DNA from 3 places in the Kitasatospora sp. NPDC101157 genome. Region 2 is predicted to be linked to each of the others. Evidence: riboswitches for the same ligand, from Rfam matches in the RefSeq annotation. Region 2 holds a riboswitch; each other region holds the start of a gene.
The links. Region 2 has a riboswitch for S-adenosylmethionine ahead of ACIRVF_RS04250 (IclR family transcriptional regulator). Riboswitches for the same ligand answer to the same signal wherever they lie in the genome.
Positions count from the first base shown of each region.

Region 1: another riboswitch for S-adenosylmethionine. It lies ahead of thrC (threonine synthase); the one in region 2 lies ahead of ACIRVF_RS04250 (IclR family transcriptional regulator).
Region 3: another riboswitch for S-adenosylmethionine. It lies ahead of ACIRVF_RS10035 (aminotransferase class V-fold PLP-dependent enzyme); the one in region 2 lies ahead of ACIRVF_RS04250 (IclR family transcriptional regulator).

Region 1 is NZ_JBIWPL010000001.1:501-7,795, reverse strand. It holds gene groL (chaperonin GroEL) at 1-1,003, opposite strand, end outside; gene ACIRVF_RS00030 (cold-shock protein) at 1,349-1,552, opposite strand; gene ACIRVF_RS00025 (MoaD/ThiS family protein) at 2,105-2,383, opposite strand; gene thrC (threonine synthase) at 2,410-3,732, opposite strand; SAM riboswitch class I at 3,750-3,885, opposite strand; gene ACIRVF_RS00015 (glucosyl-3-phosphoglycerate synthase) at 4,029-5,033, shown strand; gene ACIRVF_RS00010 (trehalose-6-phosphate synthase) at 5,093-6,559, shown strand; gene otsB (trehalose-phosphatase) at 6,546-7,295, opposite strand, start outside.
Region 2 is NZ_JBIWPL010000002.1:176,740-184,034, reverse strand. It holds gene ACIRVF_RS04275 (SAM-dependent methyltransferase) at 1-788, shown strand, start outside; gene ACIRVF_RS04270 (neuraminidase (sialidase)) at 1,036-2,643, shown strand; gene ACIRVF_RS04265 (DUF3995 domain-containing protein) at 2,795-3,301, opposite strand; gene ACIRVF_RS04260 (RNA polymerase sigma factor) at 3,538-4,044, shown strand; gene ACIRVF_RS04255 (hypothetical protein) at 4,041-4,538, shown strand; gene ACIRVF_RS04250 (IclR family transcriptional regulator) at 4,562-5,275, opposite strand; SAM riboswitch class I at 5,485-5,627, opposite strand; gene ACIRVF_RS04245 (class I SAM-dependent methyltransferase) at 5,776-6,561, opposite strand; gene ACIRVF_RS04240 (hydroxymethylcytosylglucuronate/cytosylglucuronate synthase) at 6,854-7,295, shown strand, end outside.
Region 3 is NZ_JBIWPL010000004.1:66,560-73,854, forward strand. It holds gene ACIRVF_RS10025 (rhomboid family intramembrane serine protease) at 152-934, shown strand; gene ACIRVF_RS10030 (Lrp/AsnC ligand binding domain-containing protein) at 977-1,258, shown strand; gene ACIRVF_RS10035 (aminotransferase class V-fold PLP-dependent enzyme) at 1,266-2,624, opposite strand; SAM riboswitch class IV at 2,677-2,794, opposite strand; gene trpD (anthranilate phosphoribosyltransferase) at 2,929-4,005, opposite strand; gene ACIRVF_RS10045 (hypothetical protein) at 4,124-4,549, opposite strand; gene ACIRVF_RS10050 (heme-copper oxidase subunit III) at 4,946-5,566, shown strand; gene ACIRVF_RS10055 (c-type cytochrome) at 5,754-6,563, shown strand; gene ACIRVF_RS10060 (Rieske 2Fe-2S domain-containing protein) at 6,572-7,295, shown strand, end outside.

The sequences.
Region 1 (7,295 bases), on a different contig from region 2:
CGCCACCGTCGACGATGGTGGTCTCGTCCTTGGTGATGACCACCTTGCGGGCGGTGCCCAGCAGGTCGATGCCGGCGTTCTCCAGCTTGAGGCCGACCTCCTCGGAGATGACCGTGCCACCGGTGAGGATGGCGATGTCGCCGAGCATGGCCTTGCGGCGGTCGCCGAAGCCCGGGGCCTTGACGGCGACGGACTTGAAGGTGCCGCGGATCTTGTTCACGACCAGGGTCGACAGGGCCTCGCCCTCGACGTCCTCGGCGATGATGACGAGCGGCTTGCCGCTCTGCATGACCTTCTCCAGCAGCGGGAGCAGGTCCTTGACCGAGCCGATCTTGGAGTTGGCGATGAGGATGTACGGGTCCTCGAAGGTCGCCTCCATGCGCTCCAGGTCGGTGGCGAAGTAGGCGGAGATGTAGCCCTTGTCGAAGCGCATGCCCTCGGTGAGCTCAAGCTCCAGGCCGAAGGTGTTGCTCTCCTCGACGGTGATGACGCCTTCCTTGCCGACCTTGTCCATGGCCTCGGCGATCAGCTCGCCGATCTGGGTGTCGGCGGCGGAGATGGAGGCGGTGGAGGCGATCTGCTCCTTGGTCTCCACGTCCTTGGCCTGGGCCAGCAGCTGGTCCGAGACGGCGGCGACGGCCTTCTCGATGCCGCGCTTCAGGGCCATCGGGTTGGCGCCGGCGGCGACGTTGCGCAGACCCTCGCGAACCAGGGCCTGGGCGAGCACGGTGGCGGTGGTGGTGCCGTCACCCGCGACGTCGTCCGTCTTCTTGGCGACCTCCTTGACGAGCTCCGCGCCGATCTTCTCGTACGGGTCTTCGAGCTCGATCTCCTTGGCGATGGAGACACCGTCGTTGGTGATCGTGGGGGCGCCCCACTTCTTCTCCAGCACGACGTTGCGACCCTTGGGGCCGAGCGTGACCTTCACTGCGTCGGCGAGCTGGTTCATGCCACGCTCAAGGCCGCGGCGAGCTTCCTCATCAAAGGCGATGATCTTGGCCATCAGAAGTGGTCCTCCGGGACACGGTCGACTGCTCGGACCAAGGGGTGCCCGCGACGGACGGCCCTGGTGCGCGGAGGTCCATTCCCCTGCCGCTCCCGGGGGCCTCACCGACCCGGTCCGCTGTCACTCTCACACTGTGAGTGCTAACGCCAATGATTAGCACTCCGGGTGGTCGAGTGCAAGCCCAATCGGCAACCCGCGAGCCGTCGTCCGGGCCCGCACCGACTCCGGCGCGAACTCCCGCGGGAACGCGAACGGGCCCGTACGACGCGTGTCGTACGGGCCCGTCGAGAAGCGAGTGGTCACCAGCCGAGGGCCGCGCCGAGCTCCTAGATTCGGAAGGTGTCAGACCGCCGCGCGGACCATGTCCGCCTGCGGGCCCTTCTGTCCCTGGGAGATCTCGAACTCGACCCGCTGGCCCTCCTCGAGGGTGCGGTAGCCGTCCATCTGGATCGCGCTGTAGTGGACGAAGACGTCCGCACCACCGTCGACCGCGATGAAGCCGTAGCCCTTCTCCGCGTTGAACCACTTGACGGTGCCCTGAGCCATTCCGAACTCCCCTAGTGCTGTGCTGGCCCTTCACGGTCCCGCAGGTCGCGGTCCCGGGTCTGGTTTGGAGGCCGGCCCGGGGAACCCCCCCTGGGCGCAGCCGTGCGCGCCGCAATCCTCCGCACGGGAACACCGGACGGCTTCCGTGAGCGGGTGATTACGTCGACCGCCGCTGAATGTATCCGGATCGACGCCCTCTGCAACAGGGTCAACCGCCGGGAATTCCGCAGCCCCGTCAAGAGACAACACCGAACAAATCGGGAGGAACTCGGCATTCCGCGCCGGACATAGCGGACGAATTACCCAAATGCCCGCAGGAATTCTGACATCTGCCTGACATGTTTGACGGGCCGGTCCCAGCGTCCGGACGCCCTCGGGCGAAGTGCCCCGCGAACCGGGAGGGGACGCCCTGTTCCCAGTCGAGCCACACTCTACTCCGACTGGACCCGGAATATTCCCGCCGAAATGCAAGCGACCGCCCGCGCGTACGGAGAGTGGAATTCCGTACGCGCGGGCGGCCGCGGAGCGGGCCGGAAGGGGCCTTGGAACGGCTCAGCAGCCGCCGGCCACCGCCGGAATGATCGAGACGCTCGCGCCGTCCTTGATCTCGGTCGCCAGGCCCTCGGCGAACCGCACGTCGTCGTCGTTCACGTACACGTTCACGAAGCGGCGCAGCTTGCCGGTGTCGTCCAGGATGCGGGCGGAGATGCCCGCGTGGTTCCGCTCCAGGTCGGCGATGACCTCCGCCAGGGTGGCGCCCTCGGCGGTCACCTCGGCGGCGCCGCCGGTGTAGGTGCGCAGGATGGTGGGGATGCGGACGTTGGCGCTCATGGCTCTCCTAGCGGGGGTGGGGTGGTTCAGGCGGACGCGAGGCCGGCGGCGCGGAAGGAGTCCAGCGTCGGGCGGATGACGGTGGTCATCCCGGCCTCGGAGACGGCGTCCAGCGTCTTCAGGCCGTCGCCGGTGTTGATCGCGACGGTCTCCTTGGCCGGGTCCAGCCGACCGGTCTCGACCAGCTTCTTCAGCACGCCGACGGTCACCCCGCCCGCGGTCTCGGCGAAGATGCCCTCGGTCCGGGCCAGCAGCCGGATCGCCGCCACGACCTCCGCGTCCGTGACGTCCTCGACCGCCCCGCCGGTGCGGCGGGCGATGTCCAGCACGTACGGGCCGTCCGCCGGGTTGCCGATCGCCAGCGACTTGGCGATGGTGTCCGGCTTCACCGGCTTGATCACGTCCCGGCCGGCCTTGAACGCGGCCGACACCGGCGAGCAGCCCTCTGCCTGGGCGCCGAAGATCCGGTACGGCCGGTCCTCCACCAGGCCCAGTTTGATCAGTTCCTGCAGCCCCTTGTCGATCTTCGTCAGCTGCGAGCCCGAGGCGATCGGGATGACGATCTGCTCCGGCAGCCGCCAGCCCAGCTGCTCGCAGATCTCGTACGCCAGCGTCTTGGAGCCCTCGCCGTAGTACGGCCGCAGGTTGACGTTGACGAAGCCCCAGCCCTCGCCGGCCGGGTCCCCGATCAGCTCCGAGCAGAAGCGGTTCACGTCGTCGTAGTTGCCCTCGATGCCGACCAGCTCGCCGCCGTACACCCCGGCCATCACGACCTTGCCCTGCTCCAGGTCGTGCGGGATGAAGACGCACGAGCGGAACCCGGCCCGGGCCGCCGCCGCGCCCACCGCACCGGCCAGGTTGCCGGTCGAGGAGCAGGACAGCGTGGTGTACCCGAACGCCCGGGCCGCCTCGATCGCGCAGGCCACCACCCGGTCCTTGAACGAGTGGGTCGGGTTGCCGGAGTCGTCCTTCACGTGCAGCTGCGCGGTGAACCCGAGCTCCCGCCCCAGGTTGTCCGCCTTCACCAGCGGGGTCCAGCCGGGGTTCAGGTTGGGCTTCGAAGCCACGTCGGCCGGAACCGGCAGCAGCGGCGCGTAGCGCCAGATCGACGCGGGGCCGGACTCGATCCGCTTGCGCAGCTCCTCGGCGCCCTCGCTGCCGAACTCGTACGCGATCTCCAGCGGCCCGAAGCACTCCAGGCAGGCGAAGCTGGGGCCGAGCGGGAAGCGGGTGCCGCACTCCCGACAGGACAGCGCGGCGGCGGGGCCGAGGTCGACGGGTGAGGGTCCCCCCGGCCGAAGGCTGGGGGAGGGTGCGGCGCCAGAAGCAGTCGACACAGTGATAGCCATGATGGCGGAGGCCTCTCTCCTCATCTTCCCCGTGGCGCGGTCGCGCCACGGGCCGGAATTGGCACCTGTCCCGCCGGGGCCTGTCGACGACAGCCGAGCGAGAAGGTTGCCGGGACGTCAACGGGCCGTTCCCTCAGTCCCTCTGGATGAGCATGTGAAGTTATGGTTCAGCGGCGACCCCGGCGTGCAAAGGTCCGACCGCTGTACGAAGACTGTATCCGAAGGCGTCCGTCCCGAAAGGGTCCGTCCGCCAAGCGAGATGGCCCGTTCCACCCAGTCCGCCGAGGAGAGTCACCGTGCCCGCCGAACCGTCCCCCGCACTCCTCCCGCAGGCGGCGTCCTGGCTCCGCCGCCGCTCGTGGAGCGCGGCCGACCGGCCGGTGCACACCCTGCTGGAGGCCAAGCGGCGCACCGGCCGCACCGTCAGCGTCGTCCTCCCCGCGCTCGACGAGGAGGCCACCGTCGGCGACATCGTCCGCACCATCCGCCGCGAGCTGATCGAGCGGATCCCCCTCGTCGACGAACTCGTCGTGGTCGACTCCGGTTCCACCGACGACACCGCCGCCGTCGCCGCCGCGGCCGGCGCCCGGGTGGAGCACCGCGACGCGATACTCCCCCGGCTGCCCGCCGTCCCCGGCAAGGGCGAGGTGCTGTGGCGCTCCCTGCTGGTCACCCACGGCGACATCGTCTGCTTCGTCGACGCCGACCTGCGCGAGTTCGACCCGGGCTTCGTCTCCGGCATCATCGGCCCGCTGCTGACCGACGAGGGGCTCCAGCTGGTCAAGGCCATGTACGACCGCCCCCTGGAGACGGATTCGGGCGCGATCGTCCCGGCCGGCGGCGGCCGGGTCACCGAACTCGTCGCCCGCCCCCTGCTCAACCTCCACTGGCCGGAACTCGCCGGTTTCGTCCAGCCCCTCGGCGGCGAGTACGCCGCCCGCCGCTCACTGCTCGAACGCCTGCCCTTCCCCACCGGCTACGGCGTCGAACTCGGCCTGCTGGTCGACGCACTGGAACTGGCCGGACTGGACGCCCTGGCCCAGGTCGACGTCGGTGTCCGGCACCACCGCCACCAGGACGGCCAGGCCCTCGGCCGGATGGCCGCCACCATCTACCGCACCGCCCTGGAACGCCTCGACCGCACCCACCGCCTCAAGGCCTCCGCCGACCTCGTCCACCCTCACCTCACCCAGTTCACCCGCGACCCGGAAACCCGCTCCTTCACCGCCCACACCCACTCCGTGACGGCCCTGGAGCGCCCCCCGATGCACACCGTCCCCGAATACGCCACCCGCCATTGACGGGACCCGTCTTCGGGCCCCGGGGTTTGCCACCCCGGACCCCCGGCAACATCCCAACCATGGGCGATCTCACGACCGAACGTTCGACTGTGACCGGCACCGCCCCCGTCCTGGTGGCCTCCAACCGGGGACCGGTGTCCTTCAGCACCGCCGACGACGGCACGCTGACCCTGCGCAGAGGCGGTGGGGGGCTGGTCTCCGGCCTCTCCGCGATCGGCGACACCGACGCCGTCTGGGTCTGCGCGGCTCTCAGCGACGCCGACCGCCGAGCCGCGGGAGAAGCCCCCGAAGGCCGCCTCGACCGCGCCGGGCACGACGTCGGCGGCCAGGCCGTACGCATGCTGGACATTGACCCGCAGACCTTCGCCCACGCCTACAACGGCGTCGCCAACTCCACCCTGTGGTTCGTCCACCACCTGCTCTACGCGACCCCCACCGCGCCCTCCTTCGACGCCGACTTCCGCACCGAATGGGCCGCCTACGAGGCGTACAACACCGCCTTCGCGGACGCCCTGGCCGCCGAAGCCGCCCCGAACGCCGCGGTCCTGGTCCAGGACTACCACCTCTCCCTGGCCCCGTCCCTGCTCCGCGCGGCCCGCCCCGACCTGCGGATCGGCCACTTCTCCCACACCCCGTGGGCCCCGCCCGAGTACTACCGGCTGCTCCCCGACGACGTCGCCCGGGCCGTCCTCACCGGCATCCTCGGCGCCGACCGGGCCGGCTTCCTCACCGAACGCTGGGCCCGCTCCTTCGCCGCCTGCTGCGAGGACCTCCTCGGGGCGAGCGTCGACCACGAGCGGCTCACCGTCACCCACGAGGGCCGCACCACCCAGCTGGGCGTCCACGCCCTCGGCGCCGACGCCGACTTCCTCCGCGAACGCGCCCACCGCCCCGACGTCGACGAACGCCTCGCGGCCCTCCGCACCGCCGTCGGCGACCGCCGCACCATCGTCCGGGTCGACCGCACCGAGCTGAGCAAGAACATCGTCCGCGGCTTCCAGGCCTACCGGCACCTGCTCCGCACCCGCCCCGAATGGCGGGACCGGGTGGTGCACATCGCCTTCGCCTACCCCTCCCGCACCGACCTCGCCGAGTACCGCGACTACACCGCCGCGGTCCGGCGCCTCGCCGACGAGATCAACGCCGAGTTCGCCACTCCCACCTGGCAACCCCTGGTCCTGCACGTCAACGACGACTTCCCGCGCTCCCTGGCCGCCTACCGCCTCGCCGACGTGGCACTCGTCAACCCGATCCGGGACGGCATGAACCTGGTCGCCAAGGAGGTCCCCGTGGTCTCCGACCAGGGCTGCGCCCTGGTGCTCTCCCGCGAGGCCGGCGCCCACGCCGAACTGGGGGACGACGCCCTCAGCGTCAACCCCTACGACGTCATCGCCACCGCCGAGGCCCTGCACACCGGACTCGCCATGAGCCCGGAGGAACGCGCCGACCGCACCAAGCGCCTCGCCGCCGCGGCCACCGCGCTCCCCCCGCAGCAGTGGTTCCTCGACCAGCTCAACGCCCTCTGACCGCCTCCCCCAGGGCACCCAGCAGCTCCACCACACCCTCGGGCCCGTCGACCACCAGATCCGCCCGGTCGGCCAGCTCGCGCACCGGCGCGTCCCCCACCGCCCCGGCGCACACCAGCAACCCGGCCAGCCCCTGGCCGCGCAGCTTCTCCACCGCCGCGAAGGCCGCCACGTCCCCCAGGTCGTCCCCCGCGTACAGCACCGACCGCGCCCCGCGCTCCCGCAGGAACCCGGTCAGCGCCGCCCCCTTGTCCACCCCCGGCGGCCGCAGCTCCAGCACCAGCCGCCCGGGCTCCACCACCAACCCGTACTCGGCGGCCAGCTCCCCCACCGGAGCCCGCAACAGCTCCAACGCCTCCTCCGGCGCCCCCGTCCGCCGGGTGTGCACCGCCACCGAGCGGCCCTTGTCCTCCACCCACGTCCCCTCGGGCGCCCCCACCCGCTCCAACACCCCCGGCAACGCCACCCGCACCCCCGCCACCCCCGGATGCACCTCCGGCGCGGTCACCACGCCCCCCTCCCACCGCTCGGCCCCGTAGTGCCCCAACACCACCAGCCCCGGCACCCCCGCGAACCCCCCGAACTCCGCCGCCACCCCCGCCGGCCGCCCGGTCACCACCACGACGGCCCCCACCACCGCCGACAACCCCCGCAACACCCCCACCACCCCCGGATGCGCCCGCGCGGCCCCCGGATCCCCCACGATCGGCGCCAACGTCCCGTCGAAGTCCAGCGC
Region 2 (7,295 bases):
GGGACGACTGCGCCGGGGGCGACCTGCGGACGGAGTTCGGCCGGGACGGGCGGCGTCGGCTGGTCGGCAGCGTCGGCGGCAGCCCCGTGTGCCTGACCGAGTACCCGCTGCCGGAACTCCCGACGCTCGCCGACCTGGTCGGCGGGTACGCCTCCGAGGGCGTGCGCGTCGACGTGGCGCGGGACGACCGGGGCCCGGTCCCGCGCCCGCGGGTCGGCGTCACCGTCAACGGCGAGCCCGCCACCGCGGCGGTGCTGCTCGGGCCGACGGGCTTCGAGGTGGACGGCGTCACCGTCCCGTTCGCCGGCGCGCTCCCCGACGTGCCGCCGTGCCTGCACGGGGGCTACCGGCTGCGGCTGCCGTCCCGGCCGGGCGGCGCGGAGCTCCGGATCACGGAGGACGGCGTCACGATCGACGGACTGGCCGTCCCCAAGGCCGAGTTGAGCGGTCGGCGCCTCAGCTGGCGGGACGGGCCGGAGCCGGTACCGGCCGCCGACCTCGCCCTGCTGCTCGACCCGATCACCCTGCACCCGATGCTCCACGGCACCGGGCGGACGGCGGACGACGAACCGTTCCCGCTGGTCGGCATGGTGCCGGTCGACGCCGAGACGGCTCAACTCATGGCCGCGCGAACGCAGTTCGGCATCCCGGCCGGCCCGTGGGCGCACCTGACGGCGCTGGCCGCCGAGGCGAGCCGGGACGGCGGGCTCTTCTGGTGGCACGGCTGGGAGCAGTCGGCCACCGCCCTGCGGACCGTCGAGCGCGCGCTGTGGGAGGGCGGACGGTAAGCCTCCCTGGCCGACGGTTTCCTCGTACCCGGAGGCCCGGTCGTACGGGAGGGTTGTCGCACCGGAGGCCGGTCGGCCACGCGGGTGGTGTCGGAACGGTAAGAAGCGTGTCCCGACCGTTGGTGAGACTCCCGTGCCTGGATAGACTCGCGCGGCCGACCGAACATCAACTCCAGTTCGGTACCGGAACAGCGCAGCGCCACCCAGGACACCAGGCAGTTTGCCGCCGACGACCATGGGGGTCTCCATGCAGTTCCGCACCAGAGCGTCGCTCGCCACCGCGACCGCAGCGCTCGTCCTCGCCGCCGTCGCGGGCGGCGCACCGGCCGGTGCGAGCACGACCGATGGCAGCACGGACGGCGCGAGTGCGGCCCGCCCACCGCTCGCCCTGATCTCGCCCGGCGATCCGTACGCCACCTGCGACCTCTCCGCGGACGGCCCGGGCACCAACCACCCGGCCGCCGAGGACGAACCGTACGCCGCCTCCAACCCGCTGGACCCGGCCGACACGATCACCATCTACCAGCAGGACCGCTGGTCCAACGGCGGTGCCCGGGGCCTGAGTTCGAGCTACACCACGGACGGCGTGCACTTCACCCAGACCGCCCTGCCGTTCACCCACTGCGCCCCGGGCGGGCTGGCCTACCAGCGGGCCTCCGACGGCTGGGTGAGCTTCGGCCCCGACGGCACCGCCTACGCCAGCGCCCTGGTCTTCGACGCCACCACGCCGCGCAACTCGGTGGCGGCCGCCACCTCGACCGATGGCGGTCGCAGCTGGCAGCACGTCACCGAGCTGATCAGCGACAACGACCCGGCGATCACCGACGACAAGAACGCCGTCACCGCCGACCCGGTGCACCCGGGCGTCGCCTACCAGGTCTGGGACCGGATCGACCAGGTCAGCAGCCCTGCGCCCTACTTCGACGGGCCGGGCTACATCTCCATCACCCGCGACCACGGCCGCACCTGGAGCCCGGCGAAGCCCTTCGTCGTCACCAGCACGACGCCCAACACCCAGACCATCGGCAACCAGATCGTGGTCGACCCGCGGACCGACACGCTGTACGACTTCTTCGACTCGATCACCTTCACCGACGGGACGGCCACCACCGTCAGCGACGTGCACTTCGGCATGGTCACCTCGACGGATCAGGGACGGACCTGGAGCCAACCGGTCCGGGTCGCCGCCGACACCTCCGTCCCCGAGGTCGACCCGAACGCGCCCGCCGACGCCACCAAGTCCCTCCGGGCCGGCGCCGGGCTGCCGAGCGTGGCCGTCGACCCGCAGACCGGCGAGCTGTATCTCGCCTACGAGGGATCGGAGTTCACCGGTGGTCAGTACGACGCGATCCAGCTGGTGCACTCCACGGACGGCGGCCGGACCTGGAGCGGCCCGACCCGGATCAACCAGGCCCCGGGCGCCCCGGCGTTCACCCCGTCCATCAGCGTGACCGCCAACGGCACCGTCGCCGTCAGCTACTACGACCTGCGCTACCTCACCCCGGGCAACACCACCACGCTGCCCACGGCCGCCTGGCTGCTCAGCTTCCCGCGCGGCGGCGAGGAGAGCCCGGTCGAGCGCCAGATCTCGCCGGTGTTCGACTGGCTCCAGGCGCCCTTCGCCGGGGGCCACTTCCTCGGCGACTACCAGTCGCTGATCAACGACGGCCGCCAGATCCGTCCGGTGATGGTGACCGCCAACGACGCCCAGCCGCTGAACTCCACCGACGTGTACAGCGGCCACTTCCAGCCCGGCACCCTGCGCAGCCCGGCCGCCGGCGCGCCGGGCGCACAGGCCGCACGCGCCGCGGCGCCCGTCGCCGGCCCGCGCGCCGTACAGCACCTGCGGCGCTGACCCGGCCGGTACGGGCGGACGGACGGCGTCCCGCGGCTCCTGCCTCCTCGGGGCGGAGCCGCGGGACGCCGTTCGGGTTCGGCCCGGACTCGGTCCGGGTCCGGGTCCGGGTCCAGGTCCGGAGCCGGAGCCGGAGCCGGAGCCGGGAAGCTCAGGCCCGCGCCACGCCCGAAACCGAACCGCCCGTGGGCGCCGTGCCCGCAGGCGTCGTCTCCGCGGCTGCGACCTGCCGGGCCGCCCGGCCGAGCACCAGGCACAGCGGGGTGTAGAGCAGCAGGTTGAGCCAGTAGAAGGTGTCGCCCGGGTCCGCCCAGGAGCCGGTCACCCAGACCAGTCCGACCGCGCCGCGGGCGAGCAGTCCGCAGGCCACCGCCCGGCTCCCCCAGCGCGGTAGCAGGGCGGGCAGCCGGCGACCCAGGGCCGGCAGCCGACCGCCCCGGACCAGCACCAGCGTCGCGCCCGAGAAGAGCATCCCCGCGAGCGGCACCAGCCCCTGCGGGGTGAAGGGCACCTGGGTGTTGAGCACCAGCTGCGAGAGCCGGGTGGTGCCGTCCACCGGCCAGGTCCGGCCGGTGGCCCAGTAGAGGTGGACCAGGCCGTCCACCGCCAGCACCGCACCGACCGCGGTGGCCCTGTTGCTGATCTTCGTCGACTTCATGCCGTCACCTCACGGGGTCTCAGGACGCTCGAACACCCGAAGGAGCACCCCGCAGGACGATCCGTTCCTGTGACGAGGAACACTGCCCCCGGGCGAAGTCGGCAGGGAACGTTTCTCCGCTCCGGGTCCTCCCTCTACGGACCCCGGACGCCCGGACGCCCAGACGCCGGACCCGGTCGCCGAGCGCCGACCGACGACCGACGACCGTCAGCAGTGGAAAGAGCGGAGACAGCACCATGCAGGAGCCACCGCCCGGCCTCGCCGAGCTGGTGAGAACCGCCCAGGGCGGCGACCAACTCGCGGTCGGCCGACTGCTGGACCTGATCACCCCGTACGTCCGGCGGCTCTGCGGCCCGATCGCGCTGGACGACGGCGCCGACGCGACCCAGGAGGCGCTGATCGTGGTCTTCCGCAAACTGCGCCAACTCCAGGACCCCGAAGCGCTGTACGGCTGGGTCCGGGCCATCGCGGTGCGGGAGGCGGTCCGGTACGCCAACCGGGCGGCACGCTCGCGGCCGGCCGAACTCGGCGAGGTCCCCGCGCCCGGCGATCCCCAGCTCGCCGCGGACATCCGCGACGTGCTTGCCCGGCTCTCCCCCGAGCACCGCGCCGTCCTGCTGATGCGCGACCTGGAGGGGCTGGACGAACGACAGACCGCGGCGCTGCTCGCGGTCGCGCCCGGGACGGTCAAGTCCCGGCTCTCCCGGGCCCGACTCAGCTTCCGAAAGGCGTGGCAGCAGTGACCGACACCCCGATGCCGCAGTGGCCCGTCGCCGACTTCGACCCGGTCCGGCGGCTGCACGTGATCGCCGCGACCGCGCCCGGGGCGGCCCGGATCGGCGAGACCGTCCTCGACGCGCCGTTCGAGCGGGTCTGGGCGCTCGCCCAGGACCTGGAGCGGACCATGCCGCTCTGGATCCCCGACGTCCGCACGGTGCGACTCGTCCGGTCCGCACCATCCGGTTCGCTGCCGACGACTTCGCTCCAGGCCCGGATCCAGGGCCGCACCCGGCTCCGGGCGACGTTCGGGATCGACCTCGCACCCGGCTGGTGCCTGATGCAGAGCCGCCTGGTGCTCGGCGGGATGGCGGCCCGCCCGGAGACCGACCGCACCACTCGCTTCGCCTTCCTCGGCGGCCTGCGGTTCCCCGGCGCGCGCCTCCTCGCCCCCGCGCTGCGCCCCTTCACCGGGGACCCACTGGCGCGGTTCGCCGCTCTGCTGGACGAGAAGGAGTAGGAGGCGCCCGGGGGGAGGGGGGGTCAGGTTCGGTGCAGGGCCTCGGTGAGCCGGGCCGCCGCCTCGACCACGGCCTGGGACAGCCGGGCGCCGGGGTGGCGGGTGAGCCGTTCGATCGGACCGGAGACGGACACCGCCGCCACCACCCGGTTGGACGGGCCGCGCACGGGTGCGGACACCGAGGCCACCCCGGGCTCGCGTTCGCCGATGGACTGGGCCCAGCCGCGACGCCGCACACCGCTGAGCGCGGTGGCGGTGAACCGGGCGCCCTGGAGGCCGCGGTGGAGCCGCTCGGGCTCCTCCCAGGCGAGCAGGACCTGGGCCGCCGACCCGACCTTCATCGGCAGGGCGAGGCCCACCGGAACGGTGTCGCGCAGCCCGAAGAGGCGCTCGGCCGCCGCAACGCAGATCCGCACGTCGCCCTGCCGGCGGTAGAGCTGGGCGGTCTCGCCGGTGAGGTCGCGCAGCTGGGTGAGGACCGAGCCGGCCGCTGCCAGCAGGTGGTCCTCACCGGCGGCCGCCGAGAGCTCGGCGAGTCTCGGGCCGAGGACGAACCGGCCCTGCACGTCCCTGCCGAGCAGGCGGTGGTGTTCCAGTGCGACGGCGATCCGGTGGGCGGTCGGCCGCGCCAGGCCGGTGGCGTCGACGAGTCCGGCCAGGGTGGCCGGACCGGCCTCCAGGGTGCCGAGGATCGAGGTGATCTTGTCGAGCACTCCGACGCCGCTCGTGTTCTCCATGTTCTCCATGGACGGGTACTCCAGTCTCGAATCCCGTGGGCCGCGGGTGGGTCCGGCTCACGGACGCTCCGGTGGGGTGGGGAGCGGGGTGGTCAGCGAGGACGGGCCTGCGGATGCGGCCGATTGCCTGCGCCGGACACGAGACGGGTACGCGGAAGGGCCGGGGCGGGAAGCGCCCGGGCGAAGGACAGCACAGAGAGCACCGTGTCTCCTCATCTTTCCCGCGCCACGTTGGCGACAGGCCGGAGTTGGCACTGATCCCGGACGGCACGGCGCGTACTTCGGACGCCGGGACGAACGGGGAGTTGCCGGGGCTTCGTAGGGCCGGTCCCTCCACCCCTCTGGATGATTCGCGACGAACCATACAAGACTTCCCGGGCGCCCCGCCAAACTTTTCCCTCACCCGCACACCCTGGACCCCACCCGGAGGTCAGGGCTGAGCAGCGCCCCGCCGGACATGCCCCTCAACCGCGCCCGGCACCCGCCGCGAGGAGCGACGGTCACTCCCGGGCACGGCGGACGATCAGCATGTCCTGGGTGTGGCCGATGGCGTAGCCGCCGTCGGGACGGGCGAAGTGCTGCTGGACGTAGGCGGCGACGGCGCCCCTGGTCGGGCGGGCGTCGAGGGCGGCGAGATCGGCGACGTTGACCATGAATTCGGCGACGTCGACGGCTTCGGCGAGGTGGGGCGTGCGGTAGTGGAGGACGAGGGTCTCCAGGGCGTAGTCGTGGGAGGGATGCTCGGCGCGCAGGCGGTCCAGGAGGGGGCGCAGGTCGTAGCGGACGCCGGTGAAGTGGGCGGCCATCCGCATGCACGGGCTGTCGGGGTTCTGCAGGACGATCAGCAGGGCGCCGCCGGGTGCCGTCCAGCCGAGGGCTCGGGTGGCGGTGGGGAGCCAGTCCGGCTCCGGGACGTAGTAGAGCACGTGGGAGAGGTGGACCAGGTCGCCCGGCCCGGGCGGGGCGGCGCGCTCCAGCGGCTCGGGGAGGACCAGGGCGTCCGGGCAGGCGGCGGCGAGCCTCTCGCGCATGGCGGCGCTCGGCTCGACGGCGATCGTGCGGTCGAAGTACCGGGCGAGGTGCGCGGTGGTGCGGCCGTCCCCGGCGCCGAGGTCCAGCAGGACCCGGCGGTGCGGGAGGGTCATGGCGATGTCGCTCAGCCGGGCGTGGGTGCGGGGCTTCTCGTCCGTGCCGGCGAGGAAGAGGCCGAAGGCCCGGCGGTAGTCGGGGCCCGAGGTCTCCAGTACGCGGACCGGATCGGTGTCGGCGGTCGTCGGCTGCTCCATCGGGCGGCCCTCTCCTGTGGTCTGCGGTTGGCGCTCGGCCCGGGTCGGCGCCCATTGCAGCCCGGTACGGCGGCCCCGGGGCGCAGGGACGTTCCTGCCCGCGTGTTGCGGGCGGGGCGAGGCGACCGGCCCGATCACTGGACGACCCTCCGTCAATGCGCTGACGCGCAGCTTCACCTGGTGGGGTGGTTAGCTTTCATTTTTCGGTAGGTAGCCGAATCAAGCCCGTTTCTCTCGCCTGGTACGAATACGGACGACAGGAGATCCGGTACGGGCGGGGGAGTTGACACGGATGCGGGCGAAGGCGGAGACCAGGACGGTTGCCGTGGCCGGGGTGGAGTTCGGCTGGGGCAGCTCGGGGAAGTTGAGCGCGGTGCTGTCCGCCCTCCGGGGTACCGGCGGCGACCGGCTGAGATTCATCGGGCTGGCCTCCGGACTGGGGAGATCGGTGCTCGCCGAGCAGCCGGTCGAGCGCTGGTTCGACCTCCCGGACACCCGGTCGGAGGCGGAGCTGAGACGGATCGTCCAGGCGCAGCGCGTGGAGGCGGCGCTGGTGGTACTGGACGGCGGGCTGGCGAAGGCGTTGCGGGCCTGCGGGGTGCCGGTGGTGTTCGTCGACAGCCTGCCGTTCCTGTGGACGGACGGGGACCGCCCCGACCTCCCGCTGGACGCCGAGGTGTACTGCGCCCAGCGGTGCGTGGAACTGCCCCGCCAGGGCGCCCGGGTGCTGGCCG
Region 3 (7,295 bases), on a different contig from region 2:
CCCCGGCGTCGGCGGCGGGAGACGGGATTGCCCGGCCCAAGCCTATTGCCTGGGGCAACCACCCCGACCACCGGTTGCCGGAACACGGCGGCTGGTCCACTTGCCGTAAACCGCCGTGTCACCTGCCGCGCGCGGAGGGATGCTTGGCCGCATGGCGCTCGCGGCCCCCCAGTACGCGGAAGCGCGGGGAGACCGCCCGGCGGTGCCCGCAGCGGCGGTCACCTACGCCCTGATCGCGGTCAACACCCTGGTCTTCCTGCTCGGCCCGGCCGCCGGCCTCAACCCGCTGTACGGCACCGGCCAGGCCCGGGTCTGCGCCGAGCAGCGGTACGAGCAGCGCTGGGGCGCCGTCCCCGCCGAGCTGCTGACCGGCCACCCGCTCACCGCCGAGCAACTGGCCGCCGGCCCGGACCCGGTCCCCGGCTGCCCCGCCTCCCCCACCCCGGGCAAACACCCGGCGGTCTCCGCGCTCACCGGGCTGTTCCTGCACGCCGGCTGGCTGCACCTGCTGGGCAACCTGCTCTTCTTCCACGTCTTCGGCCCCACCGTCGAACGGCGGGTCGGCCGGGCCAGGTACCTCCTCTTCTACCTGGCCGCCGGCAGCCTCGCCTCGTACGGCTTCGCGCTCGCCGAGGCGCACTCCCCCGACTCCACCCGGGTCCTGATCGGTGCCTCGGGCGCGATCTCCGCCGTGCTCGGGGCGTACCTGCGCTTCCACCCGAGGGCCCGGGTGACCACCCTGGTGCCGCTGCTCCTCTTCCTCCCGCTGCGCTTCCCGGCCTGGCTGGTGCTCGGCCTCTGGTTCGCCCTGCAGTGGTGGTCGGTGCACTCGGCCGGCCCCGGGGTGGCCTACCTGGTGCACGTGATCGGCTTCTCGGCCGGCTTCCTCTACGCCTGCACCGTCGTCGGCCACCCCCCGAGACGGCCCGGCTGAGGCCCGATACGCTGGCCGCACCCCACGAAGGAGCCCTGAACAGTGATCACCGCCATCGTCCTGATCAAGACCAGCGTCGACCGCATCCCGGAGATCGCCGAGGCCATCGCCGCCATCGAGGGCGTCAGCGAGGTCTACTCGGTGACCGGCGGCTACGACCTGGTGGCGATGGTCCGGGTGCGCCGCCACGACGACCTGGCCGAGGTCATCCCGGGCCGGCTGAACAAGGTCCCGGGCGTGGCCCACACCGAGACCCAGATCGCCTTCCGCACCTACTCCCAGCACGACCTGGAAGCCGCATTCGCCCTCGGCCTGGACGAGTAGTCCCGCCCTAGCGGCGGCTGTCGGCGACGCAACGGCCGCCCTCGTTGCGGTAGTTCCACGCCGCGCCCTCGGTGACCAGCTCGCGGACGGCGGTCAGGAAGCGCTCGACGTGCTCGTCCGGCGTGCCGGCCCCGAAGCTCACCCGGATCGCGTTGAGGCTGCGCTCCCCCGGGAGCGACGGCTCAGGAGCCCCGCACTCGGACGGCGCCACGTCCTCGTCCCCCAGCAGCGTCCGCACCAGCGGGTGGGCGCAGAACAGCCCGTCGCGCACGCCGATGCCGTACTCGGCGGACAGCGCGGCCGAGAAGTGCGAGCTGTTCCAGCCCCGGACGACGAAGGACAGCACGCCGACCCTCGCGGAGCCCTCGCCGAACAGGTTCAGCACCTTGACCTCGGGGATCTCCGCCAGCCCCGCCGTCAGCCGCTCGACCAGCTGCCGCTCCCGGGCCTCCAGCGCGTCGAAGCCGGCCTCGGTCAGCGCCCGGCAGGCCGAGGCGATCGCGTAGGCGCCGATGACGTTCGGCGAGCCGGCCTCGTGCCGGGCCGGGCCGGTGTGCCACTGCACCGCCACCGAGCCGTCCTGCTCCCGGGCCACCGTCCGGGTCGCCCCGCCGCCGGCCAGGTACGGCTCGGCCGCATCCAGCCAGTCCGCCCGCCCGGCCAGCACCCCGGCGCCGAACGGCGCGTACAGCTTGTGGCCGGAGAAGGCGATCCAGTCGACGCCCAGCTCGCGCACCGAGACCCGGTGGTGCGGGGCCAGCTGGGCGGCGTCCAGCACCACCCGGGCGCCGTACCGGTGCGCGGCCTCGGTCAGCTCGGCGACCGGCCACAGCTCGCCGGTCACGTTGGAGGCGCCGGTGACGCACAGCAGCTTCGGCCCCTCGGGCGCCGCGGCGAGCGCCGCCTCCAGCGCGGCCACCGCCTCGGCCCGCGAGCGCGGCGCCCGCAGGTAGCCGACCTCCAGCCCGGCGTGCGCCCAGGGCAGCAGCGAGGCGTGGTGCTCGGTCTCGAAGGCGAACACCCGGGTGCCGGCCGGCACGGCCGAGGCCAGCAGGTTGAGCGAGTCGGTGGTGGCACGGGTGAAGACCACCTGGTCGCCCTCGCGCAGGTCGAGGAACTCGGCGACGGTCCGGCGGCTCTGCTCGAACAGGTCGGTGGACAGCTGCGACAGGTACCCGGCGCCGCGGTGCACGCTCCCGTAGTACGGCGCGTAGGCGGCGACGTCGTCCCAGACCCGCTGGAGCGCCGGCGCGCTGGCCGCGTAGTCGAGCGCCGCGTAGCCGACCTTCTCACCGCTGGCGAGCGGCACCTGGACGTCGTGGCCGAGGACGGCGAGCGGGGCGGAGGTCTCGGTTGCGAGGGACATGAGGATGCACTCCTTCTGGGGGTAAGGGACCCCGGGAGTGCTCGTCGTCCGGCGTCCGCGCTTGTCGCGCGGACGGCTTGCCCGGCGACCCGGTCCTCACCCAGGGCACCCCGCCACGGACGGAGGGTTGCCGGACAGCCAGCTGGGGCTTGGCGCTGTCACTCATGACCTGGCGAAGACTCTAGGTCGGGTGCGTCGGACGGTCAAACAGGCATCCACCATCCGGACGGCGCTCCCGCCCCCGCGGCGGGCGGCAGCCCGAGGGCCCGTGCCGACCGAACGGCACGGGCCCTCAACTGCCGTCTCAGATCCGGCTGGTGGCCTCCGACCAGCGCCGCAGCAGCTCCTGCGCCGCACCCGAGTCGATCGCCTCGGCCGCCCGGACCATCCCCGCCGCGAGCTGATCCGTCAGCGGCGCGTCGCCGAGGTCCATAGCGACCAGCGCCGCCGCCGTGTTCAGCAGGACGGCGTCCCGCACCGGCCCGCGCTCCCCGGCCAGCAGCCGGCGCGCGACCTCGGCGTTGTACGCGGCGTCGGCCCCGCGCAGCGCCTCGATCCCGACCAGCTCGATGCCGACGTCCCGCGGGTCGAAGCCGGTCTCGGTGACCGCCCCGTCCTGCACCACCCACACCCGCGAGGTGGTGGTGACGGTCAGCTCGTCCAGTCCGTCGTCACCGCGGAACACCAGCGCCGTCGCCCCGCGCCGGGCCAGCACGCCCGCGATCAGCCCGGCGAGCCGGGTGTCGAAGCAGCCGATGGCGTGCGAGGTGACCTTCGCCGGGTTGGTCAGCGGGCCGAGGATGTTGAAGGCGGTCGGCACACCGAGGTCGCGCCGCGCGGTGGCCGCGTGCCGCATCGAGGGGTGGAACTTCGCGGCGAAGCAGAAGGTGAGCCCGACCTCCTCGGCCACCTCGGCCACCCGCCGGGCCGACAGGTCGAGCGCCACCCCGAGCTTCTCCAGCACGTCCGAGGAGCCGCTGGAGGAAGAGGCGGCCCGGTTGCCGTGCTTGACCACCTTGGCGCCGGCGGCGGCCGCGACGATCGCCGACATGGTGGAGATGTTGACGGTCTTCGCCCGGTCGCCGCCGGTGCCGACGATGTCGACCGCCGGGCCGGGGATGTCCAGCGGCTCGGCGTGCTCGTACATCGCGTCGACCAGACCGGCGATCTCGTCGACCGTCTCGCCCTTGGCCCGCAGCGCCACCATGAACCCGGCCACCTGGACGGGGGACGCCTCGCCGCTCATGATCCGGTCCATCGCCCACGCGGTGGACGAGCGGTCGAGGTCCTCCCCCTTCAACAGTGCCGCCAGGAGGTCCGGCCAGGTGCGGACCACCTGCGCGGGGTCGGTACCACCGTTCGCAGGGTTCACGTTCACCATGGCTGACTCCAGCTGTTGTCGGTTCCCCCGCACCGGGGGACGTCCGTACGGATGGAGCCAGCCTATCGACCGGTGGGGCGCCCGGGCCCCGGTCTCTCCCGTAGTGAGACGACACCGCTCAGCGTGCGACCGGGGCCCGCTTCGCCAGCCGCGCCCGCAGCAGGGTGGCCACCGCCCCGGCCAGCGCCACCGGGTCGACCGGGTGGGAGATCGCGGCGTCGGCCCGGCTCCAGGCCGCGAGCCAGGAGTCCTGCGGCCGGCCGATCAGCACCAGCACCGGCGGGCAGCCGTAGATCTCGTCCTTGAGCTGGCGCCCGAGGCCGAGCCCGCCGGCCGGGACCGCCTCGCCGTCCAGCACGCAGAGGTCGATGCCGCCCTTCTCCAGTGCCTTGATCACCGCGGGGGTGGTCGCGCACTCCAGGTAGGACAGCTCCGGAAGATCCTCGGCGGGCCGACGGCCGAGTGCCGTCAGCACCTGCTCGCGGGTGTTGCGGTCGTCGCTGTAGACGAGGACGGTGAGCGTCTCGTCGGTCGTGTACGCCATGGACCCTGCTCCCTCAAGTGTGATCCGGACCACGTTCACCTGACCCGGATGCTACTCCCGTTTCCCCCGTCGCCGGTCCCCCTCGCGCACGTTCCTCCCCGAGCCGCCCCGCCCGCGGCTCACCCACCCGGAGGACGGCCCGTCACCCGGACCCCGTCGGTCCACCCGGACGGCGGACACGGCATCCTCTCCCCTACACCCCGGCGCTGCGCCGTCCGTGCAACGACGCACCGGGCAAGGGGGTAGCACACCCGCCCGAGGAACCGTCAGAAAAGGGACACGCCGCTGCTCAGCCCCCGTACGGGCACCCCGTCGCCCCCCAAGCGGGCATACCGCACGCACCGGACACTCCGAGGGACACCCCCCGACGTGAAGACGGAATAAGGGACCGACATAATGTCCGTCGTGGCGACAGCAACAGCAACAGAAACCGGGCACGCGCACGGATCGGTCAATCGACCGAACATGGTCAGCGTCGGAACGATCGTCTGGCTCAGTTCCGAGCTGATGTTCTTCGCGGCGCTCTTCGCGATGTACTTCACGCTCCGCTCCGTCAAGGGAGCCGAGTTCTGGGCCGAGAAGGCGCACGCCCTCAACGTGACGTTCTCCTCGATCAACACCACGATCCTGGTGCTCTCCTCGCTCACCTGCCAGCTCGGCGTGTTCGCCGCCGAGCGCGGTGACGTGAAGAAGCTCCGCGCGTGGTTCGCCCTCACGTTCTTCATGGGCGCGATCTTCATCGGCGGCCAGGTCTACGAGTACACCGAGCTGGTCAAGAACGACGGCCTCTCGCTGTCCTCGGACCCGTACGGCACGGTGTTCTACCTGACCACCGGCTTCCACGGTCTGCACGTGACGGGCGGTCTGATCGCCTTCCTGCTGGTCCTGGGGCGGACGTACGCAGCCAAGCGCTTCACGCACGAGCAGGCCACCGCCGCGATCGTCGTGTCCTACTACTGGCACTTCGTCGACGTCGTGTGGATCGGCCTGTTCGCGACCATCTACCTGATCAAGTAACCAGCTGATCAGGTCGCTGGCCACCGGCTGCGGCCCCCGCCCTCACCGGCGACGGGCCGCTTCTGCCGGTGCCGACGCTCCCACCGACCGACCGCGCGCGCAGCCTTGGACAGGCAGCCTCGTGCCGGCCAGACCGGCCGCCGGGTGCACCCACCAGTCGACCAGATCCTGACACCGGGGTTATTCCGTGAAAAAGCTCTCCGCACGACGGCGCCACCCATTGGCGGCGCTGGTCGTCCTACTTCTCGCCCTGGCGGCAACCGGGGGGCTGTACGCCGCGTTCGCGCCCGCCGACAAGGCGCAGGCCGACGTCGCCGCGCAGTCGCTCGCGATCGATGAGGGCAAGAGGCTCTTCGCCGTCGGCTGCTCCTCCTGCCACGGCATCAACGGCCAGGGCGGCAGCGAGGGTCCGAGCCTGGTCGGCGTCGGCACCGCCGCCGTCGACTTCCAGGTCGGCACCGGCCGCATGCCGGCCCAGCAGCCCGGCGCCCAGGTGCCGCGCAAGCCGAAGATCTACACCCAGGGCGAGATCGACCAGCTCGCCGCGTACATCGGTTCGCTCGGCCCCGGCCCGATCGCGCCGAAGCCGGAGCAGTACAACTCGACCGACCCCCAGGACATCTCCAAGGGTGGCGAGCTGTTCCGCACCAACTGCGCCCAGTGCCACAACTTCGCGGGCCAGGGCGGTGCCCTGACCAAGGGCAAGTACGCCCCGTCGCTGGAGGGCGTGGACGCCAAGCACATCTACGAGGCCATGCAGACCGGCCCGCAGAACATGCCGTCGTTCCCGGACAGCACCATGCCCGAGGAGCAGAAGAAGCAGATCGTGGCCTTCGTCCGCCACACCACCAACGATGAGCCCAACCCCGGCGGTCTCACCCTGGGCAGCCTCGGTCCGGTGACCGAGGGTCTGTTCGGCTGGATCTTCGGCCTCGGCACGCTCATCGCGGTCGCGATCTGGGTCGCCGCCCACACCACCAAGGCCAAGAAGTCATGAGCCACGACATGTCAGAAGAGAAGCTCCCCGAGCCGCACGGCTCCGCCGGCGAGGTGGCCGACCACGGCAACCCGTTCGCCGACCCGGGCCTGCCGGCCCACGAGCCCCGTCGCACCGACATCGACGAGCGGGCCGCCAAGCGGGCCGAGCGCCAGGTCTCGCTGATGTTCGTGGTCTCGATGCTCGCCACCATCGGCTTCATCGCCTCGTACGTGGCCATCGACCCGGACAAGATCGTCTACATCTTCCCGCTGGGTCACGTCAGCGCGCTGAACTTCGCGCTCGGCCTGACCCTGGGCGTCGCGCTGTTCATGATCGGCGCGGGCGCGGTCCACTGGGCCCGCACCCTGATGTCGGACGTCGAGATGCCGTCCGAGCGTCACCCGATCGAGGCCTCCGACGAGGTCCGCAACGACGTCATCGACCAGTTCAAGACCGGTGCCGCCGAGTCCGGCTTCGGTCGCCGCAAGATGATCCGCAACACCCTCATCGGGTCGATGGCGCTGGTCCCGCTCTCCGGCGTGGTCCTGCTCCGCGACCTGGGCCCGCTGCCGGAGAAGAAGCTCCAGGAGACGGGCTGGAGCGAGGCCACCCCGGCCAAGCCGCTGGCGCTCGTCAACATGAGCACCATGCAGCCGATGAAGCCCGAGGACCTCGTGGTCGGCTCGCTGACCTTCGCCATGCCGGAGGGTCTGACCACCCACGACGAGGACTTCCAGCAGCGCATCGCCA